DNA from 3 places in the Arthrobacter sp. 9MFCol3.1 genome. Region 1 is predicted to be linked to each of the others. Evidence: riboswitches for the same ligand, from Rfam matches in the RefSeq annotation. Region 1 holds a riboswitch; each other region holds the start of a gene.
The links. Region 1 has a riboswitch for S-adenosylmethionine ahead of C560_RS0112405 (aminotransferase class V-fold PLP-dependent enzyme). Riboswitches for the same ligand answer to the same signal wherever they lie in the genome.
Positions count from the first base shown of each region.

Region 1 (3,800 bases):
CTCGGCACTGGCGCTGAAGGTCAACGATGCCCCGGCGGGCAGCTGGATCATCGACACCCCCGGCATCCGGTCCTTCGGCCTGGCCCACGTGGACCCGGACCGGATCCTGCGTTCCTTCCCGGACCTGGAACCGGGCACCGATGACTGCGAACGCGGCTGCAAGCATGACTCCACCGCCGTCAACTGCGGCGTCGACAAGTGGGTGGCGGCCGGGCACGCGGGGCCCTCGGGACCGGCGAGGCTCGCGTCCCTGCGCCGGCTGCTGGGCACGGACCCGCGGATGGAAGCACAGGAAACCAAGGAACTGGGCACCGTCTCCTAGCCGGCCCGGCAACCGGGCTGCGGCGCCGTGCCGCGGCCTCCCGCCCGGCAGCCCGGTTTGACGGTAGTTTGGAACCATGAGCCAACCCGCTTCGAGCTACAACGATGACCTGCGCCTTGCCCATGTACTGGCAGATTCGGTCGATTCCCAGACCATGAGCCGCTTCAAGGCGCTCGACCTTCGGATCGAGACGAAGCCCGACCTCACACCCGTCACCGATGCCGACAAGTCCGCGGAAGAGGCCATCCGCGGCCAGCTCTCCCGGTCACGTCCGCGGGACGCGGTCCTCGGCGAGGAATTCGGCAGCTCGGGCCACGGTTCCCGCCGGTGGATCATCGACCCGATCGACGGCACCAAGAACTTTGTCCGCGGCGTCCCGGTCTGGGCCACCCTGATCGCCCTTGTCGATGAGGGCGAACCGGTGGTCGGCGTCGTCAGCGCGCCGGCACTGGGCAAGCGCTGGTGGGCCGCCAAGGGTGCGGGCGCCTATATGGGCCGCTCGCTCGCCGCCGCCACACGGTTGAAGGTATCCAATGTCTCCAATCTCGAGGACGCCTCGCTGTCCTACTCCAGCCTTGGCGGCTGGAAGGAACGCGGGAACCTGGATGAGTTCCTGGGCCTGACCGAGGAAGTGTGGCGGACCCGCGCCTACGGTGACTTCTGGTCCTACTGCCTCGTGGCCGAGGGTGCCGTGGACATCGCCTGCGAGCCCGAGCTGAACCTCTACGACATGGCCGCCCTGGTGCCGATCGTGACCGAGGCCGGCGGCCGCTTCACCTCGCTCGAGGGCGAGGACGGACCCTTCGGCGGCAATGCCCTGGCCACCAATTCGATCTTGCACTCGGAAGTCCTCAAGCGGCTCAACCCCGGTCTCGACGACCTCTTCCCGGCCCACCCCAACAACTGAACCGCGCCCGTAATAATCCGCTTCACAATCGGCGGCCGCCTTTTCCCGGGCTGCGTGGATGTCCTACGCTCGATGCAGGTCACGAGTGCCAGCGCTAAACCCCGGTTTGCTGGCCGGCAACCCTCCAGTCGCGGTGGGGTGCCCCGGGTGACGACCTGGCCGGTCCGGAACGGACCCGGCAAGCGCGGATTCCCACGGTGTGGGGTCCTGTTCGAGTGAGGTCCCATGACAACTGCCATTTTCCCCGTTGCCCCCGAATTCCATGCCGCCGGCGCAGAACAGTCTGCAGGGCAGGCTGATGGCCGCCTCGCCCTCGCGGCCCGCCCGCTGGCCGCCGTTACCGGGGCGGAAATCCAGGCGCCGCTGATCACCGGCGGCCACACCCGCTACGCCAACCTCGACTACGGCGCCTCCGCCCCGGCCCTGTCCGTGGTCTCGGCCTACCTGAACGAAATCCTGCCGTACTACGCCAGCGTGCACCGCGGCGCCGGCTACGCATCGCAGATCAGCACGTCTGTCTACGAGAACGCCCGGGACATCGTGCGGGACTTCGTGGGCGGCCGGCCGGACGATTCCGTGATCTTCACCCGCAACACCACCGATTCCCTGAACCTGCTGGCGGGCTGCCTGCCGCTGCGCGACGGGCGCCCCGCGGGCGAGGTCGTCTACCTCGACATCGAGCACCACGCCAACCTCCTGCCCTGGCAGAATGTCCCGCACCGCAGCGTCGTGGCCGCCCCCACCCTCGCGGCCACGGTGGACCGCCTGCGCGAGGAGCTGGCGCGCGGCGATGTCAGCCTGCTGGCCGTCACCGGCGCTTCCAACGTCACCGGGGAGATCCTGCCGATCCGGACCTTGGCCGCGCTGGCACACGAATACGGCGCCAGGATCGCTGTCGACGCCGCGCAGCTGGCCCCGCACCGGCGGATTAACATCGCCGCGGACGGCGTCGACTACCTCGCCTTCTCTGGGCACAAGCTGTACGCCCCGTTCGGCGCGGGCGTGCTGGTGGGCCGGACGGACTGGCTCGACGCCGGCACCCCGCACCTGGCCGGCGGCGGCGCGGTCCGCGACGCCCGGCTCGACTCCGTCAGCTGGACCACGGGACCTGCCCGGCACGAGGGCGGCTCGCCGAACGTCCTTGGCGCGGCGGCCCTCGCCCGTGCCACCCAGGTCATTGCGGCCCTGGACCAGGAGCAGTGGCAGGCCCACGAGGACGCCATCCGGTCCTTCCTCGTCGAAGGCCTCCAGGGCATCGACGGAGTAACCGTGCACCGGATCTTTGCCGATTCGCCTTCCGCTTCTTCCCCCGAAGGCGGCCAGGCAGGCCCCGGCACGATCGGCGTCGTGAACTTTTCCGTGGAAGGCTTCGACGCCGGACTCGTGGCCGCCTACCTGTCGGCCGAACACGGCATTGGCCTGCGCGACGGCCGATTCTGCGCCCACCCGCTGCTCAAGCGGCTCGGCCTGCCCGCCGGCTCCCTGCGGGCCAGCTTCGGGCTGGGCTCGCGGCTGGAGGATGCCGAACGCCTGCTGGCCGGCCTGCAGCAGCTGCGGCAGAACGGACTCGGCTGGGATTACGTGGTGGACGCCGGCCGCTGGGTGCCGGCCAACGACACCCGCAGCTACCCCCACTGGGCGCCGAACACCCCGGGCACCGCCGGCGCAGCGCCCTGCACCCTGGACTAGCGCAGGATCAGGGCCCGGCGCGGGTGCGGTAAATTCGAAAGGTACCTGAAACCAGCAGGACCTTCCGAAGGAGATCGCACGTGGCAAGCGCCGGCCCCAGGCTGCACAGTGGACCTAAGCTGCACAGCGGGCGGCGCCAGGAACTCGGGCAAAGCTTCCAGGACGGCGGGGAACACTATGAACGCGTCCGTCCCGGCTATCCGCAGGAGTCGGCCGGCTGGCTGGTCCCGGCGGGGGCCAAGGACGCCGCGGACATTGGCGCCGGCACCGGGAAGTTCACTGCGCTCCTGGCAGAACGCGGACTGGACACGGTGGCTGTGGACCCCTCCGCCGACATGCTCGAGCAGTTGCGCCGGACCCTGCCGGACGTCGTCGCCATCGGGGGCAGCGCCGAGGACACCGGTCTCGAGCCGGAATCCTTCGACCTCGTCACGGTCGCCCAGGCGTGGCACTGGTGCGATCCTGGCCTGGCCAGCACCGAGATTGCCCGGATCCTGCGGCCGCACGGAGTGCTGGGCCTGATCTGGAACCAGCTGGACACCAGCGTGCCCTGGGTGCACCGCCTCTCCCGGATCATGCACGCGGGGGACGTCCTCAAACCACACTTCCGCCCCGCTGTCGGCCCCGAGTTCACCGGGCTGGAGAGCCACGTGACGCGGTGGGAGGATTCCGTCACCACGGAGGACATCCAGGAGCTGACCAAGTCCCGCAGCTACTACCTCGCGGCATCGGACTCCACCCGGGCCAAGGTCATGGCCAACCTCGACTGGTACCTGCACGAGCACCTGGGGCACGTCCCAGGCGACGTGCTCCGGCTGCCTTACCTCACCCAGACGTGGCGGGCATTCCGGGCCTGATGCCCGCTCCCCACGGATTCCCGGA
Region 1 covers NZ_JIBJ01000010.1:137,492-141,291, reverse strand. Annotated here, with positions in the region: gene rsgA (ribosome small subunit-dependent GTPase A) at 1-322, shown strand, start outside; gene hisN (histidinol-phosphatase) at 399-1,229, shown strand; SAM riboswitch class IV at 1,307-1,420, shown strand; gene C560_RS0112405 (aminotransferase class V-fold PLP-dependent enzyme) at 1,455-2,918, shown strand; gene C560_RS0112400 (class I SAM-dependent methyltransferase) at 2,999-3,775, shown strand.

Region 2 (3,800 bases), on a different contig from region 1:
CGGCTCGTCGACTTCGTGGCCGAAGTGACCAGGCGGTACCAGCCGGACGCCGTGGCCTTGACGGAACTGATGTTCGACAACAACACCTACGGCGGCGACGACCGCGATTCCTACATGCTGGCCAGCGGCGGGACGGACTGGCCGCGGCTCGCGAACGGGGACGTCGACGTCGGACATCCCAGTCTTGGGGCCTGGCGGTCGAAGGCGGTGGCAGCCGTCGTGGCCAGGGCGGCGGCGGCCGCGCACGCGAACGGTGCCACGCTCGACATGGACGTCCGGGCGCCGTGGCACGATCCTGCCGGCGACCGGCCGGAGAGCGGCCATGACTACGGGCTGCTCGCCGCGGCCGCGGACCGGCTGGTCTTGTGGGACTACTTTGGGCTCAACGACGCCGCTCCGTCCTACTCCGCCGAGCTGGCCGCGGCCATGGCGAAGCGGTCCGGCAAGTTCGCGATCTCGGTCGGGATGTGGGCCAAGGAGGGGCGTATCTCCGCCGCGGACCTGGCGGTCGGGCTGGAAGCGGCTGTCTCCGGCGGGGCGGCCGCCGTCGCCGTCACACCATCCAGCATGCTCGACGACGACGCCTGGCGGGCGCTCAAGGCGGCGTGGGCCTGAGCGGCAATAGCCTTAAACTGCTTGAGCCCTAGACCTGCTTGAGTGCCTGGCCGAGGTCGCGGATGAGGTCCTCGACGTCCTCCAGGCCCACCGAAAGCCGGACCACACCGTCGCTGAGCCCGATCGCCGCTCGGCCTTCCGGCCCCATCGCGCGGTGCGTGGTGGTGGCCGGGTGCGTGATGAGCGTCTTGGCGTCGCCGAGGTTGTTGGAGATGTCGATGATCCGCAGCGCGTCCAGGAGTGCGAACGCGGCCTGCTTCGCCGTGCGGCCGGGGGAGGGCTGCAGCTCCAGGGTGAGAACCGTCCCGCCGGCCTTCATCTGCTGCACCGCCAGCCGGTACTGCGGGTGGGACGGCAGCAGCGGGTACTTTACCCAGCCGACCGCAGGCTGTCCCTCGAGCCATTCGGCCAGCCGCAGCGCCGAGGCCGAGGAATGGTTGACGCGTAGGGCCATGGTTTCCAGGCCCTTGGTGAGCACCCAGGCATTGAACGCCGAAAGTGCCGGACCGGTGTGCCGCATGAGCTGTTTGACGGGCCCGTCGATGAAGTCCCTGGTGCCCAGGATGGCCCCGCCCAGGACCCGGCCCTGGCCGTCGATGTGCTTGGTGCCGGAGTAGACCACTACGTCCGCGCCGAGGTCGCCGCAGCGCTGCAGCAGCGGGGTGGCGAAGACGTTGTCTACCACCACCGTGGCACCGGCGGCATGGGCCAGTTTGCTCACGGCGGCGATGTCCACGATTTCCTGCATGGGGTTCGACGGCGACTCGAAGAACACCGCGGTGGTCGGCTCGGACAGCGCGGCTTGCCACTGCTCCAGGTCCGGGCCGTCCACGAAGACCGTCTCGACACCCCAGCGCGGCAGGATCTCGTTGAGGATCACGAAGCACGAGCCGAACAGCGAGCGGGCCGCGACCACCCGGTCCCCGGCCGCCAACAGCGCGCCCAGGGCGGTGAAGACGGCGGACATGCCGGACGCCGTCGCAAAACACGCTTCCGTCCCTTCGAGCAGCCGGAGCCGCTCCTGGAAGGTGGCGACGGAGGGGTTGCCGTAGCGGGAATAGACGAACCGCTCGTCCTCCCCGGTGAAGGCGCGCTCGGCGGCGGCCGCGGACTCGTAGACGAATCCTGAGTTGAGGAAGATCGGCTCGGTGGTTTCCTGGAAGCCGGTGCGGTCAAGGCCGCCGCGGACAGCCTGGGTGTCGGCCGCCCAGCCGGCGGCGTCGGGATTGAAAGTCACTTAAATCTTTCCGAGGTTGGTGGGCAGGCCGCGGTTCTTCCAGCCGTTGACGGTGCGTTCGCCGAAGCGGTCGGTCTCGCCTTCGAAGCCCTCAAGGACGTTATAGGAGGTGAAGCCGGCTGCCGTCGCGGCCGTCGCGGCGGCGATCGACCGGGCACCGGAACGGCAAAGGAACACAAGTTCGACGGCGGTGTCCTCCGGCGCCTGCTGCCTTAGCTGTTCCACGAAGTGCGGGTTCGGCGTGCCGCCGGCGAGGTTCCACTGGATGAAGAGCGGATCGTTGCGGCTTTCGCCCGCGGCCGCGGTGTCCGGGATACCGATGTGGGCCCATTCGCCCTCGGTTCGGACATCCACCAGGATGGCCCCGGCCTCCAGCTTGGCCCATGCCTCATCCGGGCTGAGGTCTCCGGCGTAGCTCATGCGTGGCCCGCGAAGACCCCGTCGGCGCCAAACTCGTCGGCGTCGAGCTCATCAACCGCATTGGCCACGGCGGCGTCCGCACTTGCAATCGCGGCCGGCAGGACCAGCGCCTGCGCCACGATCACGGTGCTTCCGTTGAAGCTGGCGGCGGGGCTTCCGTGCAGCACATAGCCCTCGGCCAGGGCGGCTGACACCCGCTCGCAAAAGGCGCGGTCATCCGCGCCGGTGAACAGGCGGTAGGCCAGCCTTTCCTCGCCGGCGGTTGCCGCGCTGGAGGCTGCGGCCGGGACTGTACTGGTGGCTGTTGTGGGTATTGACGTGTCGGGCACGACGGATCTCCTCTTTCACGCTTGCAGCTCGAATGGTCGATATGCCGAGTATTCACCTGAGGCACCCCGCCGCGAAAGGGAGGGTTGCCGACCGGCCAGTCAGGGCTTGGCACCGGTTCTCATTACTCCCCAAAAACGTAACACCTGCGACGCCGGCCCGCACCGCGGCCGTCGTCATGTTCCGTAACCGGACCGTGGCCGGGGCGAGTAGTGGCGGGCTGCAGTTTCGGGTACAGCCCACTCGTGTCTGCCGGGACGTTTCGCCGTCTACTGGGGGGATTAGGTCCGACGAGTCGGGCGGAGCTGCAGGTGATTCGAGCCATATGTGAATCGAGCAGTCCGTGAATCGACTCGTCTGTCCATCAACAGGCTGTCTGAGAATCGGTGGCTGGAACGGTCGGAGCCGCAGCCGCGGTCCGGCCGGTGACGGCGGAATGGAGCAATCGTGGGCCCGCGCATACTCGTTACCGGGATTACCAGCGCCGCCGGACGGGCCGTCGCGGCCCAGCTCGAAGCCCGGGGCCTCCCGTACCTCGGCTCCGACGCCCGCGCCGACACCCGCGCCGACACCCGCCAGGGCGGGGAGGCCCCCGCCGCCGCGGTCAGGCTCCTGCCGGCAACGAACCCGGACATGATCCTTGACCTGCGCCGGCTGGTGGACCGCGAAGCCATCAACGTCATCATTCCGACCCTCACCGTGGAACTCCCGGTCCTGGCCGCGGCCCGCGCCGGATTCGCCCAGGACGTGCGGATCATCGTGGGTGATCCTGCCGCGGTGGCCCTCGCCAACGATCAGCTGTTCACCACCTGGGCGCTGCAGGCAGCCGGCATTCCGGTGCCCCGGTTCGCGGTTCCGGGCGACCTCGCCGCCGCGCCGGCATCCCTCGCCGGCCTCAGCGGCCCCGTGGTGGTCAAGCCGCGGGTCTTCAAAGGCTCCCATGGTGTGCACCTGCTGGCCGGAACCGCCTCCGTTAGCTGGAAGAACCTGCCGGCGGGGCAACTGGTCCAGGAATTCATCCCGGGCGCCGACTACGTGTGCCTGGTGTTCGGCACCCCGGCACGCAACGCGATGGCCCCGGTGGCGGTGGTCCTCGAGAAGACCAGGACTCCGTATGGACGCGCCGGCAGCGACGAAGTCAGCCGGAGGGTGCCGGCGGATCAGGCCGGGGATGTGCGCAAGCTGGGTCTGGCCGCCGTCC
Region 2 covers NZ_JIBJ01000008.1:168,841-172,640, reverse strand. Annotated here, with positions in the region: gene C560_RS21575 (hypothetical protein) at 1-615, shown strand, start outside; gene C560_RS0110605 (O-succinylhomoserine sulfhydrylase) at 644-1,852, opposite strand; gene C560_RS0110600 (rhodanese-like domain-containing protein) at 1,853-2,272, opposite strand; gene C560_RS0110595 (DUF1737 domain-containing protein) at 2,269-2,601, opposite strand; SAM riboswitch class IV at 2,614-2,728, opposite strand; gene C560_RS21570 (hypothetical protein) at 3,047-3,800, shown strand, end outside.
Region 2: it holds a riboswitch for S-adenosylmethionine, as region 1 does, so the genes downstream of both, C560_RS0110595 (DUF1737 domain-containing protein) here and C560_RS0112405 (aminotransferase class V-fold PLP-dependent enzyme) in region 1, are expected to answer to the same signal.

Region 3 (3,800 bases), on a different contig from region 1:
ACGAGCGGGAAGCGCGATCCCCAGGGGCGCCCGTCGGGGGCCGGGGTGGAGGGTCCCGTGGAACCGTAGCAGCCGCCCAGGATGTTGATCGAGACGACGAAATACTTGTCCGTGTCCACGGGCGCTCCGGGTCCGGCGAGCTGTTCCCACCAGCCGGGTTCCCCGCTTTCGCCGCGGGTCACATGCGTGTCGCCGGTCAGGGCGTGTTCAATGAGGACAGCGTTGGAGGCGTCAGCGTTCAGGGTCCCCCACGTCTCGTAGGCGAGGACCACATCCGGCAGCAGGACCCCGGATTCGAGCTGCAGATCACCGATCCTGACGGACTGGACGGTCCCGTCCGGGGTCCGGGATGGTTTGGTTTCGGGTACACCCGTGCGGGTGACGGCAATCGTCATGTGAGGACCTATCTTCGCGCTTGCCTGCCGTCAGCTGACCGGCAGGCCAGGTCTTCACCCGGGGCACCCCGCCGCAAAAGGAGGGTTGCCGGCCAGCAAGCCGGGGCTGTCGCTGGCACTCATGACCTGGTACGAGTCTACGAAACACGGTGCGGAAATCACGAAGATTGTGACTTCCATGTGACAGCCCCCTGGCCGGCCGCCCCTTGCGGGGAGGCCGGCCGGGGTGGCTAGGCGGACTTGGCCGCGCGGAATCCGGCGTCGAGGTCCGCGAGGATGTCGTCGATGTGCTCCAGTCCCACCGACAGCCGCACCAGCCCGGGGTTCACGCCGGCGATCGTCTGCTGTTCGGGCGAGAGCTGGCTGTGGGTGGTCGACGCCGGGTGGATCACCAGGGACCGGACATCGCCGATGTTCGCGACGTGCGAGTGCAGTTCGAGGGCATCGACGAACCGCTTGCCTGCCTCCGCTCCCCCGGCGATGTTGAACGCCACGACGGCGCCGGTCCCCTTGGGCCCATACTTGCGGCCGCGCTCGTACCAGGGGCTGGAGGGCAGTCCGGCGTAGGCGACCGATTCGACGTCGTCCCGCCCCTCCAGCCATTGCGCCACCTTGGTGGCGTTGGCCACGTGGCGCTCGACGCGCAGGCTCAGCGTTTCGATGCCCTGGGCGATGAGGAAGGCGTTGAACGGGGACACCGCGGAGCCGAGGTCGCGCAGGAGCTGGACCCGGGCCTTGAGGATGTAGGAAAGGTTCGCGCCCAGTGCGCCGTCGGCGCCGAGGTCGCGGGCGTAGACCAGGCCGTTGTAGGTGGGGTCCGGGGTGTTGAAGCCGGGGAACCGCTCCGGGTCCTTCCCGAAGTCGAAGTTGCCGGAGTCCACGATCACGCCGGCGATTGCGGCGCCGTGCCCGCCGAGGTACTTGGTGGCGGAATGGACCACGATGTCCGCGCCCCACTCGATCGGCCGGATCAGGTAGGGGGTGGAGAGCGTGTTGTCGACCACCAGCGGCACGCCGGCCTCGTGCGCCACGCGGGAGACGCCCTCGATGTCCAGCACGTCCTGGCGGGGGTTGGAGACCACTTCGCCGAAGAACAGCTTGGTGTTGGGCTGGACGGCGTCCCGCCACTGGTCCAGGTTGTCCGGGTCCGCCACGAAGGTCACGGAGATGCCGAACTTCTTCAGCGTGTGGGCGAGCAGGTTGTAGGTTCCGCCGTAGAGGCTGGGGCTGGCCACCACGTGGTCCCCGGCCTCGGCGATATTGAGGATCGCGAACGTCTCGGCGGCCTGGCCGGAGCTGAGCAGCAGGGCCGCGAGGCCGCCTTCCAGGCTGGCCACGCGCTGTTCGACGGCGTCCTGGGTGGGGTTGCCGATCCTCGTGTAGATGGGCGCGAGTTCGGCGAGCGCGAAGCGGTTCGCGGCGCTTTCGGCGCTGGGGAACACGAACGACGTCGTCTGGTAGATGGGCAGGGAACGCGCGCCGGTGGCGCTGTCCGGCTCCTGGCCGGCGTGGATCTGGCGGGTTTCAAAGGACCAGGCGTTGGACATTGATGCTCCTCGAGTCACTGGGCACAGCACCGGCCGGGGCTTTCGGCCCGGACCGGGACAGGCGCCGCGCTTGCCCTCCGGCGGGCGCCGGACGGCCAGGTCTTCACCCGGGGCACCCCACCGCGATACGAGGGTTGCCGGCCAGCAAGCCGGGGCTGTGCGCTGGCACTCATGACCTGGCTTCAGTGTAGGAATGGCGGCGCGGCCCTGGATAGCTTTGTGACGAAGATGAAGACGGCCTCCGTGGCGGCGCGCTGATCGGCGCGTCCCGGGCCGCCCCGATCGGCGCGCCGGGACATCCCACGACGGTAAGGCGAGCCTAAGCTGAGAGGTCCATCACAAAGTGCCAAGATGATGGCATGCGCATGGATCACGTCTCTTACGCCTGTGAACACGATGGCTTGGCAGCCACCACTGAACGTATTGCGTCTGCCCTCGGCGTTGAAGCCGTGAAGGGTGGAGTGCACCCCCGTTTCGGGACACGCAACATGATTATCCCGCTCGCGGGACACAAGTACCTGGAAGTCGTGGAGGTCCTGAACCACCCGGCCTCCGACAAGGCCCCGTTCGGCCAGGCCGTCCGGGCACGCTCCGAGGCCGGCGGCGGCTGGATGGGCTGGTGCGTCGAGGTTGACGACCTGGCCCCGTTCGAGGAGCGGCTCGGCCGCGCCGCCGTCAACGGCAACCGGAAATTTCCCGACGGCCGCGAACTGGTCTGGAAGCAGATCGGCATCCTGGGGCTCATCGCCGACCCCCAGGTGCCCTACATGCTCAAGTGGGAGGGTGACCCGGAGCTGCACCCGTCCAACGCTTACGCGAGCGATGTCAAGATGTCCGCACTGACCATTGCCGGTTCGGCAGCCCGCGTCACGGAGTGGCTGGGCGAACAGGTTGAAAAGCCGCTGGAAGACGTTGCCGTGAACTGGATCGCGCCGCACGGTACTCCCGGCATTCTCTCCGTCACCTTCGAGACCGCCTCCGGAGCGGTCACGATCTAACGCTCCACCTGCCCCACGCTTCGGCCGCCATCTCTTAGGTGCCAACGATGTCACCTAGGAGACGGCGGCCGAGATCATTTAAGGCCGGGCAGGGTGCCGGCCCCTAAACGCAACGCGGGGTCACTTCTGGCCCATCCGGGGGCTCCGGATGGGCCAGAAGTGACCCCGCGTTGCTGTGTGAGGCTCAGCCCAGGCCCACGGCCTTGCCGAACAGGCTGAACCCCACGAACGCCACGGTGTCCAGGATGGCGTGGGCAATCACGAGCGGCATCACCCGTTTGGTCCGCGTGTACACCAGCGCGAAGACGACGCCCATCACCGCGTTGCCGATGAACGGCCCGAACCCCTGGTACAGGTGATAGCTGCCGCGGAGCAGGGCGCTGGCGGCAATGGCTGCCGGCACGCTCCAGCCCAGTTTCCCGAGCCGGTCCAGCAGGTACGCCACCACAATCACTTCCTCGACCACCGCGTGCCGGATCGCGGACAGGACCAGCACCGGCACGGTCCACCAGTACGCGTCCAGGGCGCTGGGGATGATCGCCGTCGTGATCCCCATCGCCCGGCCCGCCGCGTAGAGCCCCAGGGACGGAATGCCGATCAGCGCGGCGAGTCCCAGGCCCTGCAGCAGGTCCTTGCCGGGCCGGGCGAAGTCGAAGCCGATCCTTCGGAACGCCGAGGTCCCGCGCTGACCGGCCGGCCAGTGCTCGGTGAGGAAATAGATCACGAGGGCCACCGGGACCAAGGCGAAGACGATGTCCAGCAACTGGTACGTGAGGTCGAAGTATTCGCGCGCGCTCTGCGAACGGTTCAGGGTGGATGTCCCCTGGGCCAGCGGCGCCGTGGTCATCTTGTCCAGCAGC
Region 3 covers NZ_JIBJ01000006.1:26,227-30,026, forward strand. Annotated here, with positions in the region: gene metX (homoserine O-acetyltransferase MetX) at 1-395, opposite strand, end outside; SAM riboswitch class IV at 407-522, opposite strand; gene C560_RS0107325 (bifunctional o-acetylhomoserine/o-acetylserine sulfhydrylase) at 626-1,942, opposite strand; SAM riboswitch class IV at 2,004-2,119, opposite strand; gene C560_RS0107330 (VOC family protein) at 2,302-2,940, shown strand; gene C560_RS0107335 (CPBP family intramembrane glutamic endopeptidase) at 3,125-3,800, opposite strand, start outside.
Region 3: it holds a riboswitch for S-adenosylmethionine, as region 1 does, so the genes downstream of both, C560_RS0107325 (bifunctional o-acetylhomoserine/o-acetylserine sulfhydrylase) here and C560_RS0112405 (aminotransferase class V-fold PLP-dependent enzyme) in region 1, are expected to answer to the same signal.